3 regions of the Cloacibacterium caeni genome follow, and region 3 is predicted to be linked to each of the others. Evidence: riboswitches for the same ligand, from Rfam matches in the RefSeq annotation. Region 3 holds a riboswitch; each other region holds the start of a gene.
The links. Region 3 has a riboswitch for S-adenosylmethionine ahead of KKQ79_RS13045 (homocysteine S-methyltransferase family protein). Riboswitches for the same ligand answer to the same signal wherever they lie in the genome.

Region 1: linked by a shared signal. The riboswitch ahead of KKQ79_RS05180 (Na+/H+ antiporter NhaC family protein) and the one ahead of KKQ79_RS13045 (homocysteine S-methyltransferase family protein) in region 3 are both predicted to bind S-adenosylmethionine.
Region 2: linked by a shared signal. The riboswitch ahead of KKQ79_RS09825 (O-acetylhomoserine aminocarboxypropyltransferase/cysteine synthase family protein) and the one ahead of KKQ79_RS13045 (homocysteine S-methyltransferase family protein) in region 3 are both predicted to bind S-adenosylmethionine.

The regions. Positions count from the first base shown of each region.
Region 1 is NZ_OU015319.1:1,128,823-1,133,839, reverse strand. Features, by position in the region: gene KKQ79_RS05190 (hypothetical protein) at 24-398, opposite strand; gene KKQ79_RS05185 (hypothetical protein) at 1,660-2,409, shown strand; SAM-I-IV-variant riboswitch at 2,651-2,747, shown strand; gene KKQ79_RS05180 (Na+/H+ antiporter NhaC family protein) at 2,784-4,103, shown strand; gene uraH (hydroxyisourate hydrolase) at 4,999-5,017, opposite strand, start outside.
Region 2 is NZ_OU015319.1:2,118,463-2,123,479, reverse strand. Features, by position in the region: gene KKQ79_RS09830 (glycoside hydrolase family 3 C-terminal domain-containing protein) at 1-1,017, opposite strand, end outside; SAM riboswitch class I at 1,261-1,370, shown strand; gene KKQ79_RS09825 (O-acetylhomoserine aminocarboxypropyltransferase/cysteine synthase family protein) at 1,509-2,804, shown strand; gene KKQ79_RS09820 (homoserine O-acetyltransferase family protein) at 2,937-3,875, shown strand; gene KKQ79_RS09815 (homoserine dehydrogenase) at 3,918-5,017, shown strand, end outside.
Region 3 is NZ_OU015319.1:2,801,640-2,806,656, forward strand. Features, by position in the region: gene metH (methionine synthase) at 1-1,403, opposite strand, end outside; gene KKQ79_RS13040 (four helix bundle protein) at 1,393-1,764, opposite strand; gene KKQ79_RS13045 (homocysteine S-methyltransferase family protein) at 1,790-2,800, opposite strand; SAM riboswitch class I at 2,861-2,971, opposite strand; gene KKQ79_RS13050 (MGH1-like glycoside hydrolase domain-containing protein) at 3,121-5,017, shown strand, end outside.

The DNA of each region.
Region 1 (5,017 bases), 1.7 Mb from region 3:
ATTGTTTTGCAAGTATTGTACTCTTATTTCAGAGGTTTATTGGGAGTAATAAAATCAATAGATTTTTCAAACTCTTCTAAAGTAATCTGATGATACTGACAAAACTTGATTACAGGTAATGGTCTTTTTGGAGGAATATTATATTCCAACTTAAGTTCTAGCAAGTATTTTCTTGCTGTACGCGGTGAAACATTGTGGAACACTTCTAAATGTTTCGGACTGATGAAGAGAATTTTCTTTTTCATGACCTTTTTAGTTGCTTGGATTTTACTGAATATTTGTTGTGAGTTTGAAAAATGTTTAATTCTGTATGCATAGGTTTTAATATTTAAATTGTTAAAAATTAATTTTAGATTGACTAGATTTCTTACGGGATCTTTGTTTCTGTATTTTTTCATTGTATTGGTATTTTTAGGATTAAAAAATTATTGAGCTAAGGTATATAAGGGGTTCTCTAAAAACTGTAACATTAAAACGAAAAGAAAAAGTCAATTTTTTCGTGGTGTTATTATTGACAGAATCGGTATTATGTTTAGATTTTTTTCTTTATGACAGGTACAGCCTTTTAGAAAAGAATTAATTTTCGGTTTTAGGTTTTTGTAAATATTCATTTTGCTTTATTATTATTCAAATTTCAGGATGTAGAAATAAAATTCTGTGACGCATTTTTTCTCATGTTTATTTTCGTTTCAAATATCTTTTTATGTCTTTATTCGTAAAAGGACACCTTTCTACATTTCCTTAAAACTATTATGAATAAAGAGGTTTGTAGATTTTTGCACGAAGTTAGGGGGGCTATAAAACAAAAACTGTAACATTAAAACGAAAAGAAAAAGTCAATTTTTTCTAGCTCTGCCTTCGACAGGCTCAGGCAACGGGATGAGAAGTGAGAATGTGCCTTCGTGAACTTCGTTCGCAGACCTTCAGTCTGTGCTCAGGCAACGTGTAATAGAAGAATTGGTGATTTCTACAGGCTCAGGTAGCGAGAGTAACACGGGTGATTTCATGAACTTCGTTCGCAGATCTTCGGTCTGTGCTCAATCACCGAGAGTAGAAATAAATATAAAGGGTGGTTGAGTCCTAGTCTAAGGCACTGATTTAGAAAAACAATCCTGATTTCGGCAAGCAAAGTAAGCTTGGTAGGGATTTTTCTGTCTCTAGATTTGATAAACTTAGTTATTTATAAATTTATTTTTGCCTACGAGAAAATGTTTTAAATCCATTTTTTTGGCTCTTTTTTTTACAATTAAAGTTTGAGATTAAATTTAATTGGTAGTTTGTTTTAATACTTTGGAAGGTTTTAAGGATTGAAAAAAAAGACTATTCTCTAAAAACTAAGATTTCAGTTAAAAGTTTCATTTTCCGCTAAAAGTTGATTTTATGACTAAAAGTATTGTTTTCGGCAAAATGTGCTGAATTCGGTTCTTTTCGGCACTCTTGTTTTGGAAATCTTTTTTAGAGCCTCTACATTTGTCTTGCATTCTTAGGGTAAGGATGTAGAAAAGAGATCTTTTGGAAGATATTTTATCGGCAAGTAATATTTACTAGGATAGAGTTAGCGCGCTTTATTTATAGCTTTATTTGAAAAGAATACAACTTGTTTTTTCGCGAAGTCCAATTTTTCTTTTTTCTGATTAATTTATTTAAAAATTTCAAATTATGGCTAAATATAACGGCTTAATAACCATAGAAGGACAAATAGATGGTCTTTCTTTCTATAAAACTGCAGACGGAACATTTGTAAGAAGAGCTGGCGGAGTGAAAAAAAGCAGAATTATGAATGACAGTAATTTTGCAAGAACGCGTGAAAACATGAGTGAATTTAGCGAAGTAGCTAAATCTAATAAGCTCATGCGCAATAGTTTTGGGTATTTACTAGAGAAGTATAAAGACTCTAAAATGCAGGCAAGACTGACTTCTAAACTGTATGAAGTTCTAAGGAATGATACTGTTTCTGATAGAGGTGAGAGGAGTATTGCTATAGGAATAGGAACAGAAGGAGGAGTAGATGTAATGAGAGGTTTTGATTTTAATGCAAGAGCTTCGTTGAGTTCTGTTCTATTTGATGGATTTACCTTAGATATGGAAGCATCTACTTTGACTTTAACAGATGTAGTACTGGGTAGAGGTTTAAAGTTTCCAGCTGCAGCTACAGATTTCAATATCCGATTGATTGAAAGTGTTATCCGATTTGAGGGAGGGAATTTTGAAACCCATGAAAGTAATGTAGTTACGGGTAAAACTTATGGCACAACGCTGAATGGTGTTTTGAGTTTTGAAAGCCCTCTCACTATGCAGGGACAGCGATACTTTTTACTTGTAATAGAATATCTACAAGAAGTAAATGGAAATCTATATCCTCTCAATAATGGTGCATTTAATGTGGTCAATTTGTTGGATATGGTTTAGTAACACTGAATAAAGTGATTAAGAGACTGTCTAATTAGGCAGTCTCTTTTTTAATATCGCATTTGAACATTATGATTCTTTAAATATTTTCAAGAGTTTGAGGTATAAAAACGGGAACGGGAAAGGAAATTTTTATTCTTTAATTTTTAGAAATCAGGGAGTTAAAAGGCTGTGTTGATGGTCTATGAGGGCGATTGATAGATTGTATTTGGTTCGTTGGGAGATAATGATTACTTTTGCCGCCTATTATCAGGAACCTCTACGGGAGGTAGCAACCTGCAACAACAAGCAAGGTGCTAAAGCGATAAGCCAAACTTTTTGGAAAAAATGTTGTCTATCTTTTGTAAAGTTCCTGTGTTAAATTTTTAAATTTTATGAACAATACAAAAGCAAATTTTCTCAGTTTACTTCCTTTTTTAATTTTCGTAGGTACATTTTTAGGTGCCGGAATTGTATTGCAAGATTTTTATGCCTTGCCATCGCCTATTGCCGTGAGTATCGGTATTATTGCCGCCTTTGCCATGTCTAGGTTGCCTCATCAAGAAAAAATAAAAACTTTCTTACACGGTTGTGGGGAATCCAGTGTACTCACCATGTGTATTATTTATCTATTGGCAGGCGCTTTTTCTACGGTAGCACAAGTTTCGGGCAGTGTAGATGCGGTGGTGAATATCGGGCTAACCTATATCTCTGCTGATTATTATGCTCTAGGGATTTTCCTTTTGGCCTCATTCCTTTCCTTGTCTTCTGGAACCTCGGTTGGTGCTATTGTCGCATTAGGGCCTATCGCAATACAGTTGGCTCAAAAAAGTGGAGCAGACCTTAACCTAATTGGGGCAAGTCTTTTGGGTGGTGCTATGTTTGGCGACAATCTTTCGGTGATTTCTGATACTACCATTGCAGCAGCTCAAACGTTGGGCAGCAGCATGAAAGATAAGTTCAGAACCAATTTTTATTTGGCTGCCCCTGCAGTAGTATTAACGGTGGTCATCTTACTTTTTATAGGATTTAGCAATCCTGTCGCACCTATTGCCTATACGCCAACTCCCATTTCTTGGGAACTTATTTTCCCCTATTTGGTGGTTTTGGTTTTAGCCTTTTTAGGGTTAGATGTATTTCTGGTGTTGGTCATCGGGATATTTTTAGCGGGAGCCATTGGTTTGTGGCAAGGGAATCTCACGTGGTTGAGTTTTGCCAAAGCCAGTTATGAAGGCTTCACTTCTATGACCGAAATTTTCCTTTTGTCTTTGCTTACAGGTGGTTTAGCTGCCTTAGTAGAAAAAGCAGGGGGAATTCAATATTTATTGAACAAAATAGAAGCTAAGATTAGCTCTGCCAAATCTGCGCAATTGGGAGCAGGATTGATTACAGGTTTGGTAAATCTCTGTATTGCCAATAATACGGTGTCGATTCTAATCTCTGGGAAAGTGTTGAGACCTATTTCTGAACGTTTTGAAGTTCCAGCCCGAAAGATGGCTTCTGTGATTGATATTTTTGCGTGTATCGTTCAAGGGTTACTTCCTTATGGCGCTCAGGTTTTATTGATTATCGGTTACAGTAAAAATAAAATCAATTATGTGGATATGCTCTCGCATTCTTATTATTTAGGGCTTCTGTTCTTAATGGTGGTGGGTTCTATGTTTTGGGGAAGGTCTAGGAATGTGTTACCTTCGGGAGGCTCAGGTATTTGTTGAGAAAAATTCTTTTCCCCGACCCTAAAGGGTGAAATTTTTCTGTTTGGTTTTGGAGTTTTTATAACACAAAGTTCACGGAGATTTTGTAAAATCATGTCGTTTTTGAGTTCTCAAAGGAACATCAGAGATGTTCTATAGAGTGCACGGATTTTAATGCAATAGAAATAATGTGCCTTCGACTACGCTCAGGCACCGTGTAATAAAAGATTTGGTGGCAGAGCAAAGACTGAAGTTCTGCGAACGAAGTTCACGAAGCCACAGCATCAACAAATAAACTCTGCTTTTCAGATTTAATGTTCTTTTGTCTTGAAACAAAAGAACCAAAAGTTCAAGTCTGGAAATCCTCAGCTAAAAATAAATAACCTTTTCTAAAAACTCTGAAACTCACTCGGCAGAATGCCGAGCTTAAACAGCAGACTTTTTTAACGAAAAGGTTATTCATTTTTTTAACGCTTGCGGTTTCCTAGGACATCAATTAAAATAGGTAATTTTTCAACGTCTATGTTCCTAGGTTAAAAGTTTTAATATCACAAGGTTCACGGAGAGTTGTCGAAATGATGGCGTTTTTGAGTTTTCAAAGGAGCATCAGAGATGTTCTAGAAAGCACACGGATTTTAATGCAATAGAAATCATGTGCCTTCGACAGGCTCAGGCACCGAGATGAGAAGTGAGAATGTGCCTTCGACTACGCTCAGGCACCGAGTGTAGTAATAAATAATACGGTGATTGAGCGGAGTCGAAATCACAGGGAGGAATAAGAACGTGCCTTCGACTACGCTCAGGCACCGAGATTAGAATTGAGAACGTGCCTTCAACTACGCTCAGGCACCGTGTAATAGAAAAATTGGTGGCTGAGCTTGTCGAAGCCACCATTTTAGAAAATTCTTTTTTATTTTTAATTTCCTCTGTAAGTG
Region 2 (5,017 bases), 680 kb from region 3:
CATTGTGGTTAAGAAAGCCAATCTTAGGATTCTTCTTACTTTATCATCCAATTCTTTAGTTCCTACTTCACCAGACTTGATGAGTTTTAAATAAGGATGTGCCAAATAGTAATTGTCATAAGCATTGCTAGTTCCTTCCGAAAGTCCATTTGTCCAGCTTCCGAATTCCATGTCAAGACCATTCATAATGGCTTGTTTGGTATCATTTACAGCGCCCCAATCAGAAATCACTACTCCTTTAAAACCCCATTCTTTTTTCAGAATATCGTTTAATAAATATTGATTTTGACTTGCATACTGATTTTTGTACATATCATAAGCTCCCATGATAGACCAAGTGTCTCCTTCTTGTACAGCTGCTTTGAAGGCAGGTAAATAAATTTCGTACAGCGTTCTATCATCTACAATTACGTTGCTGGTATGTCTAAATTGTTCCTGATTATTAAGTGCATAATGTTTTACACAAGCAGCTACACCATTAGATTGAACCCCTTTAATGTATGGAACCACCATTTTAGAAGATAAAAATGGGTCTTCTCCCATATATTCGAAGTTTCTACCGTTTAATGGAGTTCTGTAAATATTTACACCAGGTCCTAATAGAATATCTTTTTTTCTATAACGAGCTTCTTCTCCAAGAGCTTTTCCGTAATTCCAAGACATTTTTTTGTTCCATGTTGCAGAGAGTGCAGTAAGCGCAGGATAAGCAATGATGGAGTCATTGGTCCAACCAGCTTGATCCCATTCATCCCATTTTACTTCAGGACGAATTCCGTGTGGTCCATCGGTAGTCCAAAATTCTGGAATTCCTAATCTTGGAACACCTGGTGAACTGAATTTTGACTGAGCATGAAGCATCGCTACTTTTTCTTCTAAAGTCATTTTAGAAAGTGCATCTTCTACTCTGACTTCTATAGGTTGCGAATCATCTAAATAAATTTGTGTCTTTTTTTCTTGTGCTTTTGCTTGAAAACTCATTAACGAGACTAAGCAAACAAGTGCAATTTTCTTGAACATAAGAATTAATTTTTGGTTCAGTAAAACTACAACTTTTTATTATTATCTCAAAATGAGATAATAAATTTTTCAAAAAACTTATCTTGAGATTAAAGATTTAAAAATAAAAATCAATAAATCACCTGTTAATCAGTTGGTTATGATTTGTTAAAATGAAAAAAATATTTTTTTTCTTCTAAAAATTTGGTTTTCTGTAAAACTTGTTTTTATATTTGCACCACGATAAACGTTCTTTATACACGCAACTTATTAAGAAAGGTGGAGGGAATTGACCCTGCGAAACCTTGGCAACCTGCTAACAGAAATGAGAGTAAGGTGCCAAATTCAACCCCGAAATTCGGGAAAGATAAGTCTGAAATCAGTTTAAAATAGTCATACACTATATCAAAAACTCTTTCGACTTGTCGGAAGAGTTTTTTTATGCTCTTTCGTCAAGAATTTTCTGCAAATAAGTTGCTCTAATATTTAACAATTAAAAAATTATTAAAAAAATGAGCAATTTAAAATTTGAAACGCTTCAACTTCACGCTGGTCAAGAAATCGACCCAACTACCAATTCTAGAGCGGTGCCGCTTTACCAAACTTCGTCTTATACCTTTAACAATGCAGAACATGCTGCCAATCTTTTTGGGTTAAAAGAATTTGGGAATATCTACACCAGACTCATGAATCCTACTACAGATGTATTCGAAAAACGTGTGGCTGCACTTCACGGTGGAGTAGCTGCTTTGGCTACCGCTTCTGGTCACGCTGCGCAATTTTTGGCAATTACCAATATTTTACAAGCAGGAGATAATTTTGTGAGTTCGCCTTATTTGTACGGAGGAAGTTATAATCAGTTCAAAGTTTCTTTCAAAAAATTAGGAATCGAAGCACAATTTGCTAAAGACGATGAGCCAGAAAGTTTTGAAGAACTCATTAACCAAAACACCAAAGCGATTTATTTAGAAACCATAGGAAACCCTACGTTGAACGTTGCGGATTTTGATGCAGTCGCTGCAGTGGCTAAAAAACATAATATTCCACTTATTGTAGATAATACTTTTGGAGCAGGTGGTTATTTGTTTAGACCGATTGAACATGGCGCAAATGTAGTGGTAGAATCTGCAACCAAATGGATTGGCGGTCACGGAACTTCTATTGGCGGAATCATCATAGATGGAGGAAATTTCGATTGGGGAAATGGTAAATTTCCACAGTTTTCTGAACCTTCAGATGGTTATCATGGATTGGTTTTCTCAGATGTTTTTGGAGTTAATGGACCTTTTGGAAATATTGCTTTTATCATCAAAGCCAGAGTAGAAGGTCTTAGAGATTTCGGGCCTACGATTTCTCCATTCAATTCATTTTTATTGCTTCAAGGTTTAGAAACATTATCGCTTAGAGTAGACAGAACCGTAGAAAATGCTCAGAAATTAGCGGAATTTTTAGAAAATCACCCTAAAGTTGAAAAAGTATTGTATCCAGGTTTGCCTAGTTTCCCAGATTATGAAAATGCCAAAAAATATTTGAAAAAAGGTTTCGGAGGGGTACTTAATTTTGAAATCAAAGGCGGAAAAGAAGCAGCGGTAAAATTCATCGATCATTTACAATTGATTTCGCATTTAGCAAACGTTGGAGATTCTAAAACGCTGATTATTAACCCTGCTTCTACTACACACGAACAACTTTCAGATGAAGAAAGATTAAAAGCAGGAATTACTCCGGGACAAATTAGATTAAGCGTAGGAATAGAACATATTGATGATATTATCGCAGATTTAGAGCAATCATTCTCTAAAATATAGAAATTGGAAGGCTGAAATCGGAAATTATCAATAGAATCGGGCTTTAGCCCGATTTCAAAAAATAAAAATTCAACTGGCTTTAGCCAAAACTTAAGATTAAAACAATCTTTTTTTAATATAAATTTGAAAATTTTGGAAAATTTTACGGCAGGAAGTTTTGCCCTAGAAAGTGGAACTGAAATAAAAAATGTAAACATTGCTTATCATATTTTTGGTGAATTAGCTCCAGAAAAAAAAGTGATTTGGATTTGTCATGCCTTAACTGCAAATTCAGATGTGCAAGATTGGTGGCCTAATTTCATTGGCAAAAATTTAACCTTAGACACCGAAAAATATACCATAGTTTGTGCCAATATTTTAGGTTCTTGCTACGGAACGAGTTTCCAAAAACAAGAAAAACCTCCATTAATCACCATTCGTGATATGGTAAAACTTCACCAAGAGTTAGCCAAATTTTTACAAATTTCTGAAATAGAATTGCTTCTAGGAGGTTCTCTCGGCGGAATGCAATGTTTAGAGTGGGCGATTGCAGAACCAGATTTTATCAAAAAATTATTTGTAATTGCTACCAATGCAAAGCATTCTGCGTGGGGAATTGCTTTTAACGAAGCACAAAGAATGGCGCTGGAATTAGGCGAAAACGGAATAGATGCAGCAAGAGCTATCGCCATGCTTTCGTACAGAAACTATGATACTTTTGAAGCCACTCAAACTGATGAAGAAGAAAAATTAGAACAATATAGAGCAGCTTCTTATCAAAGACATCAAGGAGAAAAACTCAGAAAAAGATTTTCTAAAGAAAGTTATTTCATGCTTTCTAAAGCTATGGATTCTCACCACTTGGGAAGAGGAAGGAATTCAGTAGAAAATGCTTTGAACCAAATTACAGCAGAAACTTTGGTGATAGGAATTGATAGCGATATTCTTTTTCCTGTTTCGGAGCAAAAATTTATAGCTGAACATATTAAAAACGCTAAGTTGGAAGTGATTTCTTCATTGTATGGACATGATGGTTTTTTAATTGAAACTGATAAGATTTCAACATTGCTTAAAAAGCATTTCAACTTATAAGAAAACACAAATGATGATTTTCAAAAAATTAAAATTAAAAAAATGAGCAAAAAATTAACGATAGGATTGTTTGGTTATGGAGTGGTAGGAACTGGTCTTTATGATGTTTTGCACAAAAGTAAAACGGTAGATGCCACCATCAAAAAAATTGTAGTAAAGCATAAAGATAAGCCTAGAAATATTTCGCCAGAGCATTTTCATTATGATAAAAACGAAATTCTGCAAGATGAAGAAATCAATCTGGTCGTAGAATTAATAGATGATGCAGATGCAGCTTTTGAAATTGTAAAAATTGCGTTAGAAAACGGAAAAGCAGTGGTTTCGGCGAACAAAAAAATGATTGCAGAACATTTCGAAGAATTGCATGAACTGCAAAAAAAGCATCAGGTTCCTTTCTTGTATGAAGCGGCAGTTTGTGGCAGTATCCCGATTATTAGAAATTTAGAAGAGTATTACAATAATGACTTTCTGCAATCTATTCAAGGAATTGTAAATGGTTCTACCAATTATATTTTGACCAAAACTTTCCAAGATAATTTAAGCTACGAAGAGGCACTGAAAGAAGCCCAAGAAAAAGGCTATGCAGAGAGCAATCCTATATTGGATACAGGCGGTTTTGATGCACGCTCTAAACTTCAAATTCTATTGACGCATTCTTTCGGAATTACCACGAAGCCAGAAGAAGTTTTCAATGTGGGAATTCAGAATTTGGGAGATTTAGAACTCAAATATGCCAAAGAAAAAAATCTACAAATTAAATTATTGGCTTACGCTCAAAAAAGAAATGAAGAAGAAGTCATCGCACTTGTGATTCCGAAATTTGTAAAATCTACTGATACTTTTTCTACAGTGAGTGATGTTTTTAACGGAGTAAAAGTACAAACCGCTTTTGCCGATAAGCAATTTTTCTACGGAAGAGGAGCGGGTTCATTGCCTACTGCAAGTGCAGTTTTGTCTGATATTTCAGCCATTGCTTATGATTACAGATATGAATACAAGAAAATAGCCAACTCAGAAAATCTGAAATTGGCTCAAGATTTTCCTTTGAAAGTTTTATTTAGACATAAAGCCAAAGACAGCCAAAATTTTGAAAATTATTTTGAAGAAATTGAAGAGTTTTATGGCAATAGAGAAGATGCTTA
Region 3 (5,017 bases):
TGAATAATTTTTTCGGCAGGAACCATCACTCCTAAATCTACAATTTCGTAATTGTTACAGCCCAAAACTACGCTCACAATATTTTTTCCAATGTCGTGAACATCACCTTTTACCGTTGCCATCAATACTTTTCCGTTGGCTTTTTGAGCAGAATCTTTCTCAGCTTCTATAAATGGTTGAAGATAAGCCACCGCTTTTTTCATCACTCTCGCAGATTTTACCACTTGAGGAAGAAACATTTTTCCGCTTCCGAATAAATCTCCCACTACAGACATTCCCGTCATTAGATTTCCTTCGATAACATCCAAAGGTTTTGCCGAAATTATTCGGGCTTCTTCTACATCTTCCTCAATAAAACGGTCAATTCCTTTTACCAAAGAATGGGTAATTCTGTCTTGCAAAGGCTGATTTCGCCATGCTAAATCTTCTACTTTTTCTTTTTTTACGGATTTATGTTTTTCAGAATAATCCAATAATCTTTCCGTAGCATCATCTCTTCTGTCCAGCATTACATCTTCTACCAGCTCCAACAAATCTTTAGGAATCTCGTCGTAAATTTCTAGCATTGCAGGGTTTACAATTCCCATATTCATTCCCACTTTGATGGCGTGATAGAGGAAAACCGAGTGCATTGCTTCTCTTACCGTATCATTTCCTCTAAACGAAAACGAAACGTTAGAAACACCACCCGAAACCGAAACATATGGCAAGTTTTCACGAACCCATTTTGTTGCTTCAATGAAATCCAATGCGTTTCTGCGATGTTCTTCCATTCCAGTTGCCACTGGAAAAATATTGAGGTCGAAAATAATATCTTCCGCAGGAAAACGGACTGTGTCCGTCAACAGTTTATAACTTCTTTTACAGATTTCTATTCTGCGTTCGTAATTATCGGCTTGTCCATTTTCATCAAAAGCCATTACAACTACTGCGGCACCATATCTTTTGATGGCTTTGGCTTGACGAATAAATTCTTCTTCACCACCTTTTAAACTGATGGAATTTACTACACATTTCCCTTGAACCACTTGCAAACCAGCTTCTAAAATTTCCCATTTTGAAGAATCTATCATCATTGGAATTCTGGAAATATCAGGTTCTGAGGCGATTAAATTCAAGAATTTAACCATGCAATATTTTCCGTCTAAAAGTCCATCATCAAAACAAATGTCTAAAATCTGTGCGCCTCCTTCTAATTGATGACGAGCAATATCTAGAGCTTCAGAAAATTTTTCTTCTTTAATCAATCTGAGAAATTTCTTAGAACCTGCTACATTGGTTCTTTCTCCAATATTGATAAAATTGGATTCTGGAGTTATAATTAAAGGTTCTAGACCAGATAATTTTAGTTGTCGGTTGTTGGTTGTTGGTTGTCGGAATTTTTGGATCGGATTAGTTTCCATTCTGTAGACTTTTAAAATAGTTAATAAATCCGTTTAATAATTTTTTACAAGCAAGTATTTGATTTAAAAAAGTTTCTAAATCTATTTCATTGATATATTTTTGATCAAACGCTAAATAAATTTGAGTTTCTAATTCATAAAGCGAACCTCTTGAAATATGCAAAAATTGAATGGTATCTTGTGCTGTTCTTCTTCCTAATCCTTCTGCAATATTAGAAGGAATTGAAATTGAACATCTTCTTATTTGGTTTGTAAGTCCATAAATTTCTTCTTTTGGAAAATTTTTAGTTTTTTCATAAATCATATTGACCAATTTTCTGGCTTCAATCCAAACTTCTAGTTCTGTGTATTCTTTTTTCATCAATATTTTTTTAAACCGATAACCATCAACCGACAACTGACAACTTTCTTGGTTGATAATTTTTAACAATATTTGCGATTGCAGCAATGTGGTCAGGAGTTGTTCCGCAACAACCACCCACGATATTTACCAATCCTTTTTCTGCATATTCACGGATTTGTTCTGCCATAAATTCTGGAGATTCATCATATTGCCCAAAAGCATTCGGTAAACCAGCATTTGGATAAGCAGAAATGTAAAATTCAGAATTATTAGAAATGGTTTCTAAATAAGGCGTCAATTGTTTCGCTCCTAGAGCACAGTTAAATCCTACACTCAATAAGTTAAGATGAGATATTGAAACCAAAAATGCTTCAGCAGTTTGTCCGCTCAAAGTTCTTCCTGAAGCGTCAGTAATGGTTCCAGAAACCATAATTGGAATCTGAATTTTTCTTTCTTCCTGAATTTGGTCTATGGCAAAAAGTGCAGCTTTAGCATTTAAAGTGTCAAAAATAGTTTCTACTAAAAGAATATCAGAACCGCCATCTAAAAGTGCTTCTGCTTGTTGTTTGTAAGCAATTCTTAACTCATCAAAAGTAATGGCTCTATAACCAGGATCATTTACATCCGGAGAAAGAGATGCGGTTTTATTAGTAGGGCCAATAGAACCTGCTACAAATCTTGGTTTTTCTGGAGTTATAGCTGTGAATTCATCACAAACTTTTCTTGCAATTTTTGCAGATTCAAAATTGAGTTCGTACACCAAATCTTCCATATGGTAATCTGCCATTGCAATGGTAGTCGCAGAAAAAGTATTGGTTTCGATGATGTCTGCACCAGCTTCTAAATATTTTTTGTGTACTTCTTCTATAGCATGAGGCTGAGTAAGAGAAAGTAAATCATTATTTCCCTTCAATGGAGATTCCCAGTTTTTAAATCTCTCGCCACGATAGTCTTCTTCTGTAAACTGATATCGCTGAAGCATAGTTCCCATAGCTCCGTCTAGAACAAGGATTCTTTGCTGTAAATTTTGATAAAGTATGTCGCTATTTTGCATTTCAATGTGATTAAAAAATGAAATGCTATAAGAAAAGTTGAGGGAATCAACTGTTTTTATGTGTTATCTATCCCAAAAATGAGTAGAATGTAGCACCTTTTCTCGTTTTAGAAACGCGATAGGTTGCCAAGGTTTCACAGAGTCTAATCTCTCCACCTTTCTTGATAACATTTCGATTATATGAAAGAACAAATCTTTTGCAAAGCTATATCATTTTTTTCACAATAAGAAATTGTCATTGAAAAAATTAATCTAAATGAAATTTCATAGTTTTTATTTTTTTCTAACTTCGCATCATGTTATTTTAAAAAATAATGGTTATGAATGCTGAAAAACAACGATTACAAGATATAAATTACAGAACTTGGGGACCTTATGTAAGCAATAGACAGTGGGGAAACGTAAGAGAAGATTATTCCTTTGATGGAAATACTTGGGGAGCAACTGGTCATGATGATGCAGAAAGCAGAACTTACAGATGGGCAGAAGAAGGAATCGCGGGAATTTCTGATGACAAACAACGTTTGTGCTTCGCTTTTTCTTTTTGGAATAAAAAGGATAAAATGGTTAAAGAACGTTTCTTTGGATTGAGCAACCATCAAGGAAATCATGGCGAAGACATTAAAGAAATTTTCTATTATTTAGACAATACGCCTACTCATTCTTACATGAAAATGGTGTACAAATATCCGCAGAATGCCTTTCCTTACGAAGATTTAATCAAGACAAATGCAGAACGAAGCAATAAGGAAACAGAATATGAAATTATAGATACGGGAATTTTTGACCAAAATGAATATTTCGATATTTTTATAGAATATGCCAAAATTCACCATGATGATATTTTAATCAGAGTTACTGTCACCAACCGAAATATAGAAAAAGCACCTTTGGTGATTCTCCCCACACTTTGGTACAGAAATAATTGGAGTTGGGGTTATAATTCTTATAAACCTAATTTTACAACGCGCCATCGTGGACAGATAGAAATAGAACATGAGAGTTTGGGAATGAAAAAGCTTTATTCTCGGGACAAATCCGTGAAAATTCTTTTCTGTGAAAATGAAACCAATACCGAAAAATTATTCGGGAAAAAATCTGAAAATAAATACTTTAAAGATGGAATTAACCATCATATCGTTCATCAAAAAAACACGGTGAATCCTAAAAAATTCGGGACTAAAGCTGCTTTTGTAATAGATACAGAATTAGAAGGAGGAGAAACTAAAACTTTTGACTTCAGAATGTCTCCTCATAAAATGGAGAACGCTTTTTTTGATTTTGATGAGGTTTTTGAAGTAAGAAAAAAAGAATCGGATGAATTTTATGACGAAATTCAAAAAGAATTTAACTGCGAAGATGAAAAAAATGTGCAGCGACAAGCTTTTGCAGGATTGCTTTGGAACAAACAATTTTATCATTATAAAGTTGGAAAATGGTTAAATGGCGACCCAAATTTCCCTGTGGAAAGGAATTTTGAACATCATGTAAGAAATGTAGAATGGAAACACATGAATTGCAAAGACATTATTTCTATGCCAGATAAATGGGAATATCCGTGGTTTGCAACGTGGGATTTAGCCTTTCACTGTGTGAGTTTTAGTATTTTAGACCCAGATTTTGCCAAAAATCAATTGCAATTATTGACCAAAGAATGGTACATGCATCCTAACGGTCAGCTTCCAGCGTATGAATGGGATTTTTCAGATGTCAATCCGCCAGTTCACGCATGGAGCACTTTTAGAGTTTTTAAAATCGATGAAAAAATCAATGGAAAACCAGATATTCATTTCTTAGAAAGTGTTTTTCAGAAATTATTGCTCAATTTTACGTGGTGGGTAAACCGAAAAGATAAAAACGGAAAGAATGTTTTCGGAGGTGGATTTCTTGGATTGGATAACATTGGTGCTTTTGACAGAAATATGCAGTTCAAAAATGGAGAATATCTAGAACAAGCTGATGGAACTTCTTGGATGGCGATGTTTGCCCTGAATATGATGAGAATTTCTATGGAATTGGCATTGTATAATCCAGTTTATGAAGATATGGCGATTAAATTTTTCGAGCATTATCTCTACATTGCAGAAGCTATGGGAAATCTTGGCGAAGGAAAAAATGGACTTTGGAACGAAGAAGACGGATTTTTCTATGACGTATTGCAACTTAGCGACGGAACTGGAATTTCTCTAAAATTAAGAAGTATTGTAGGCCTCATTC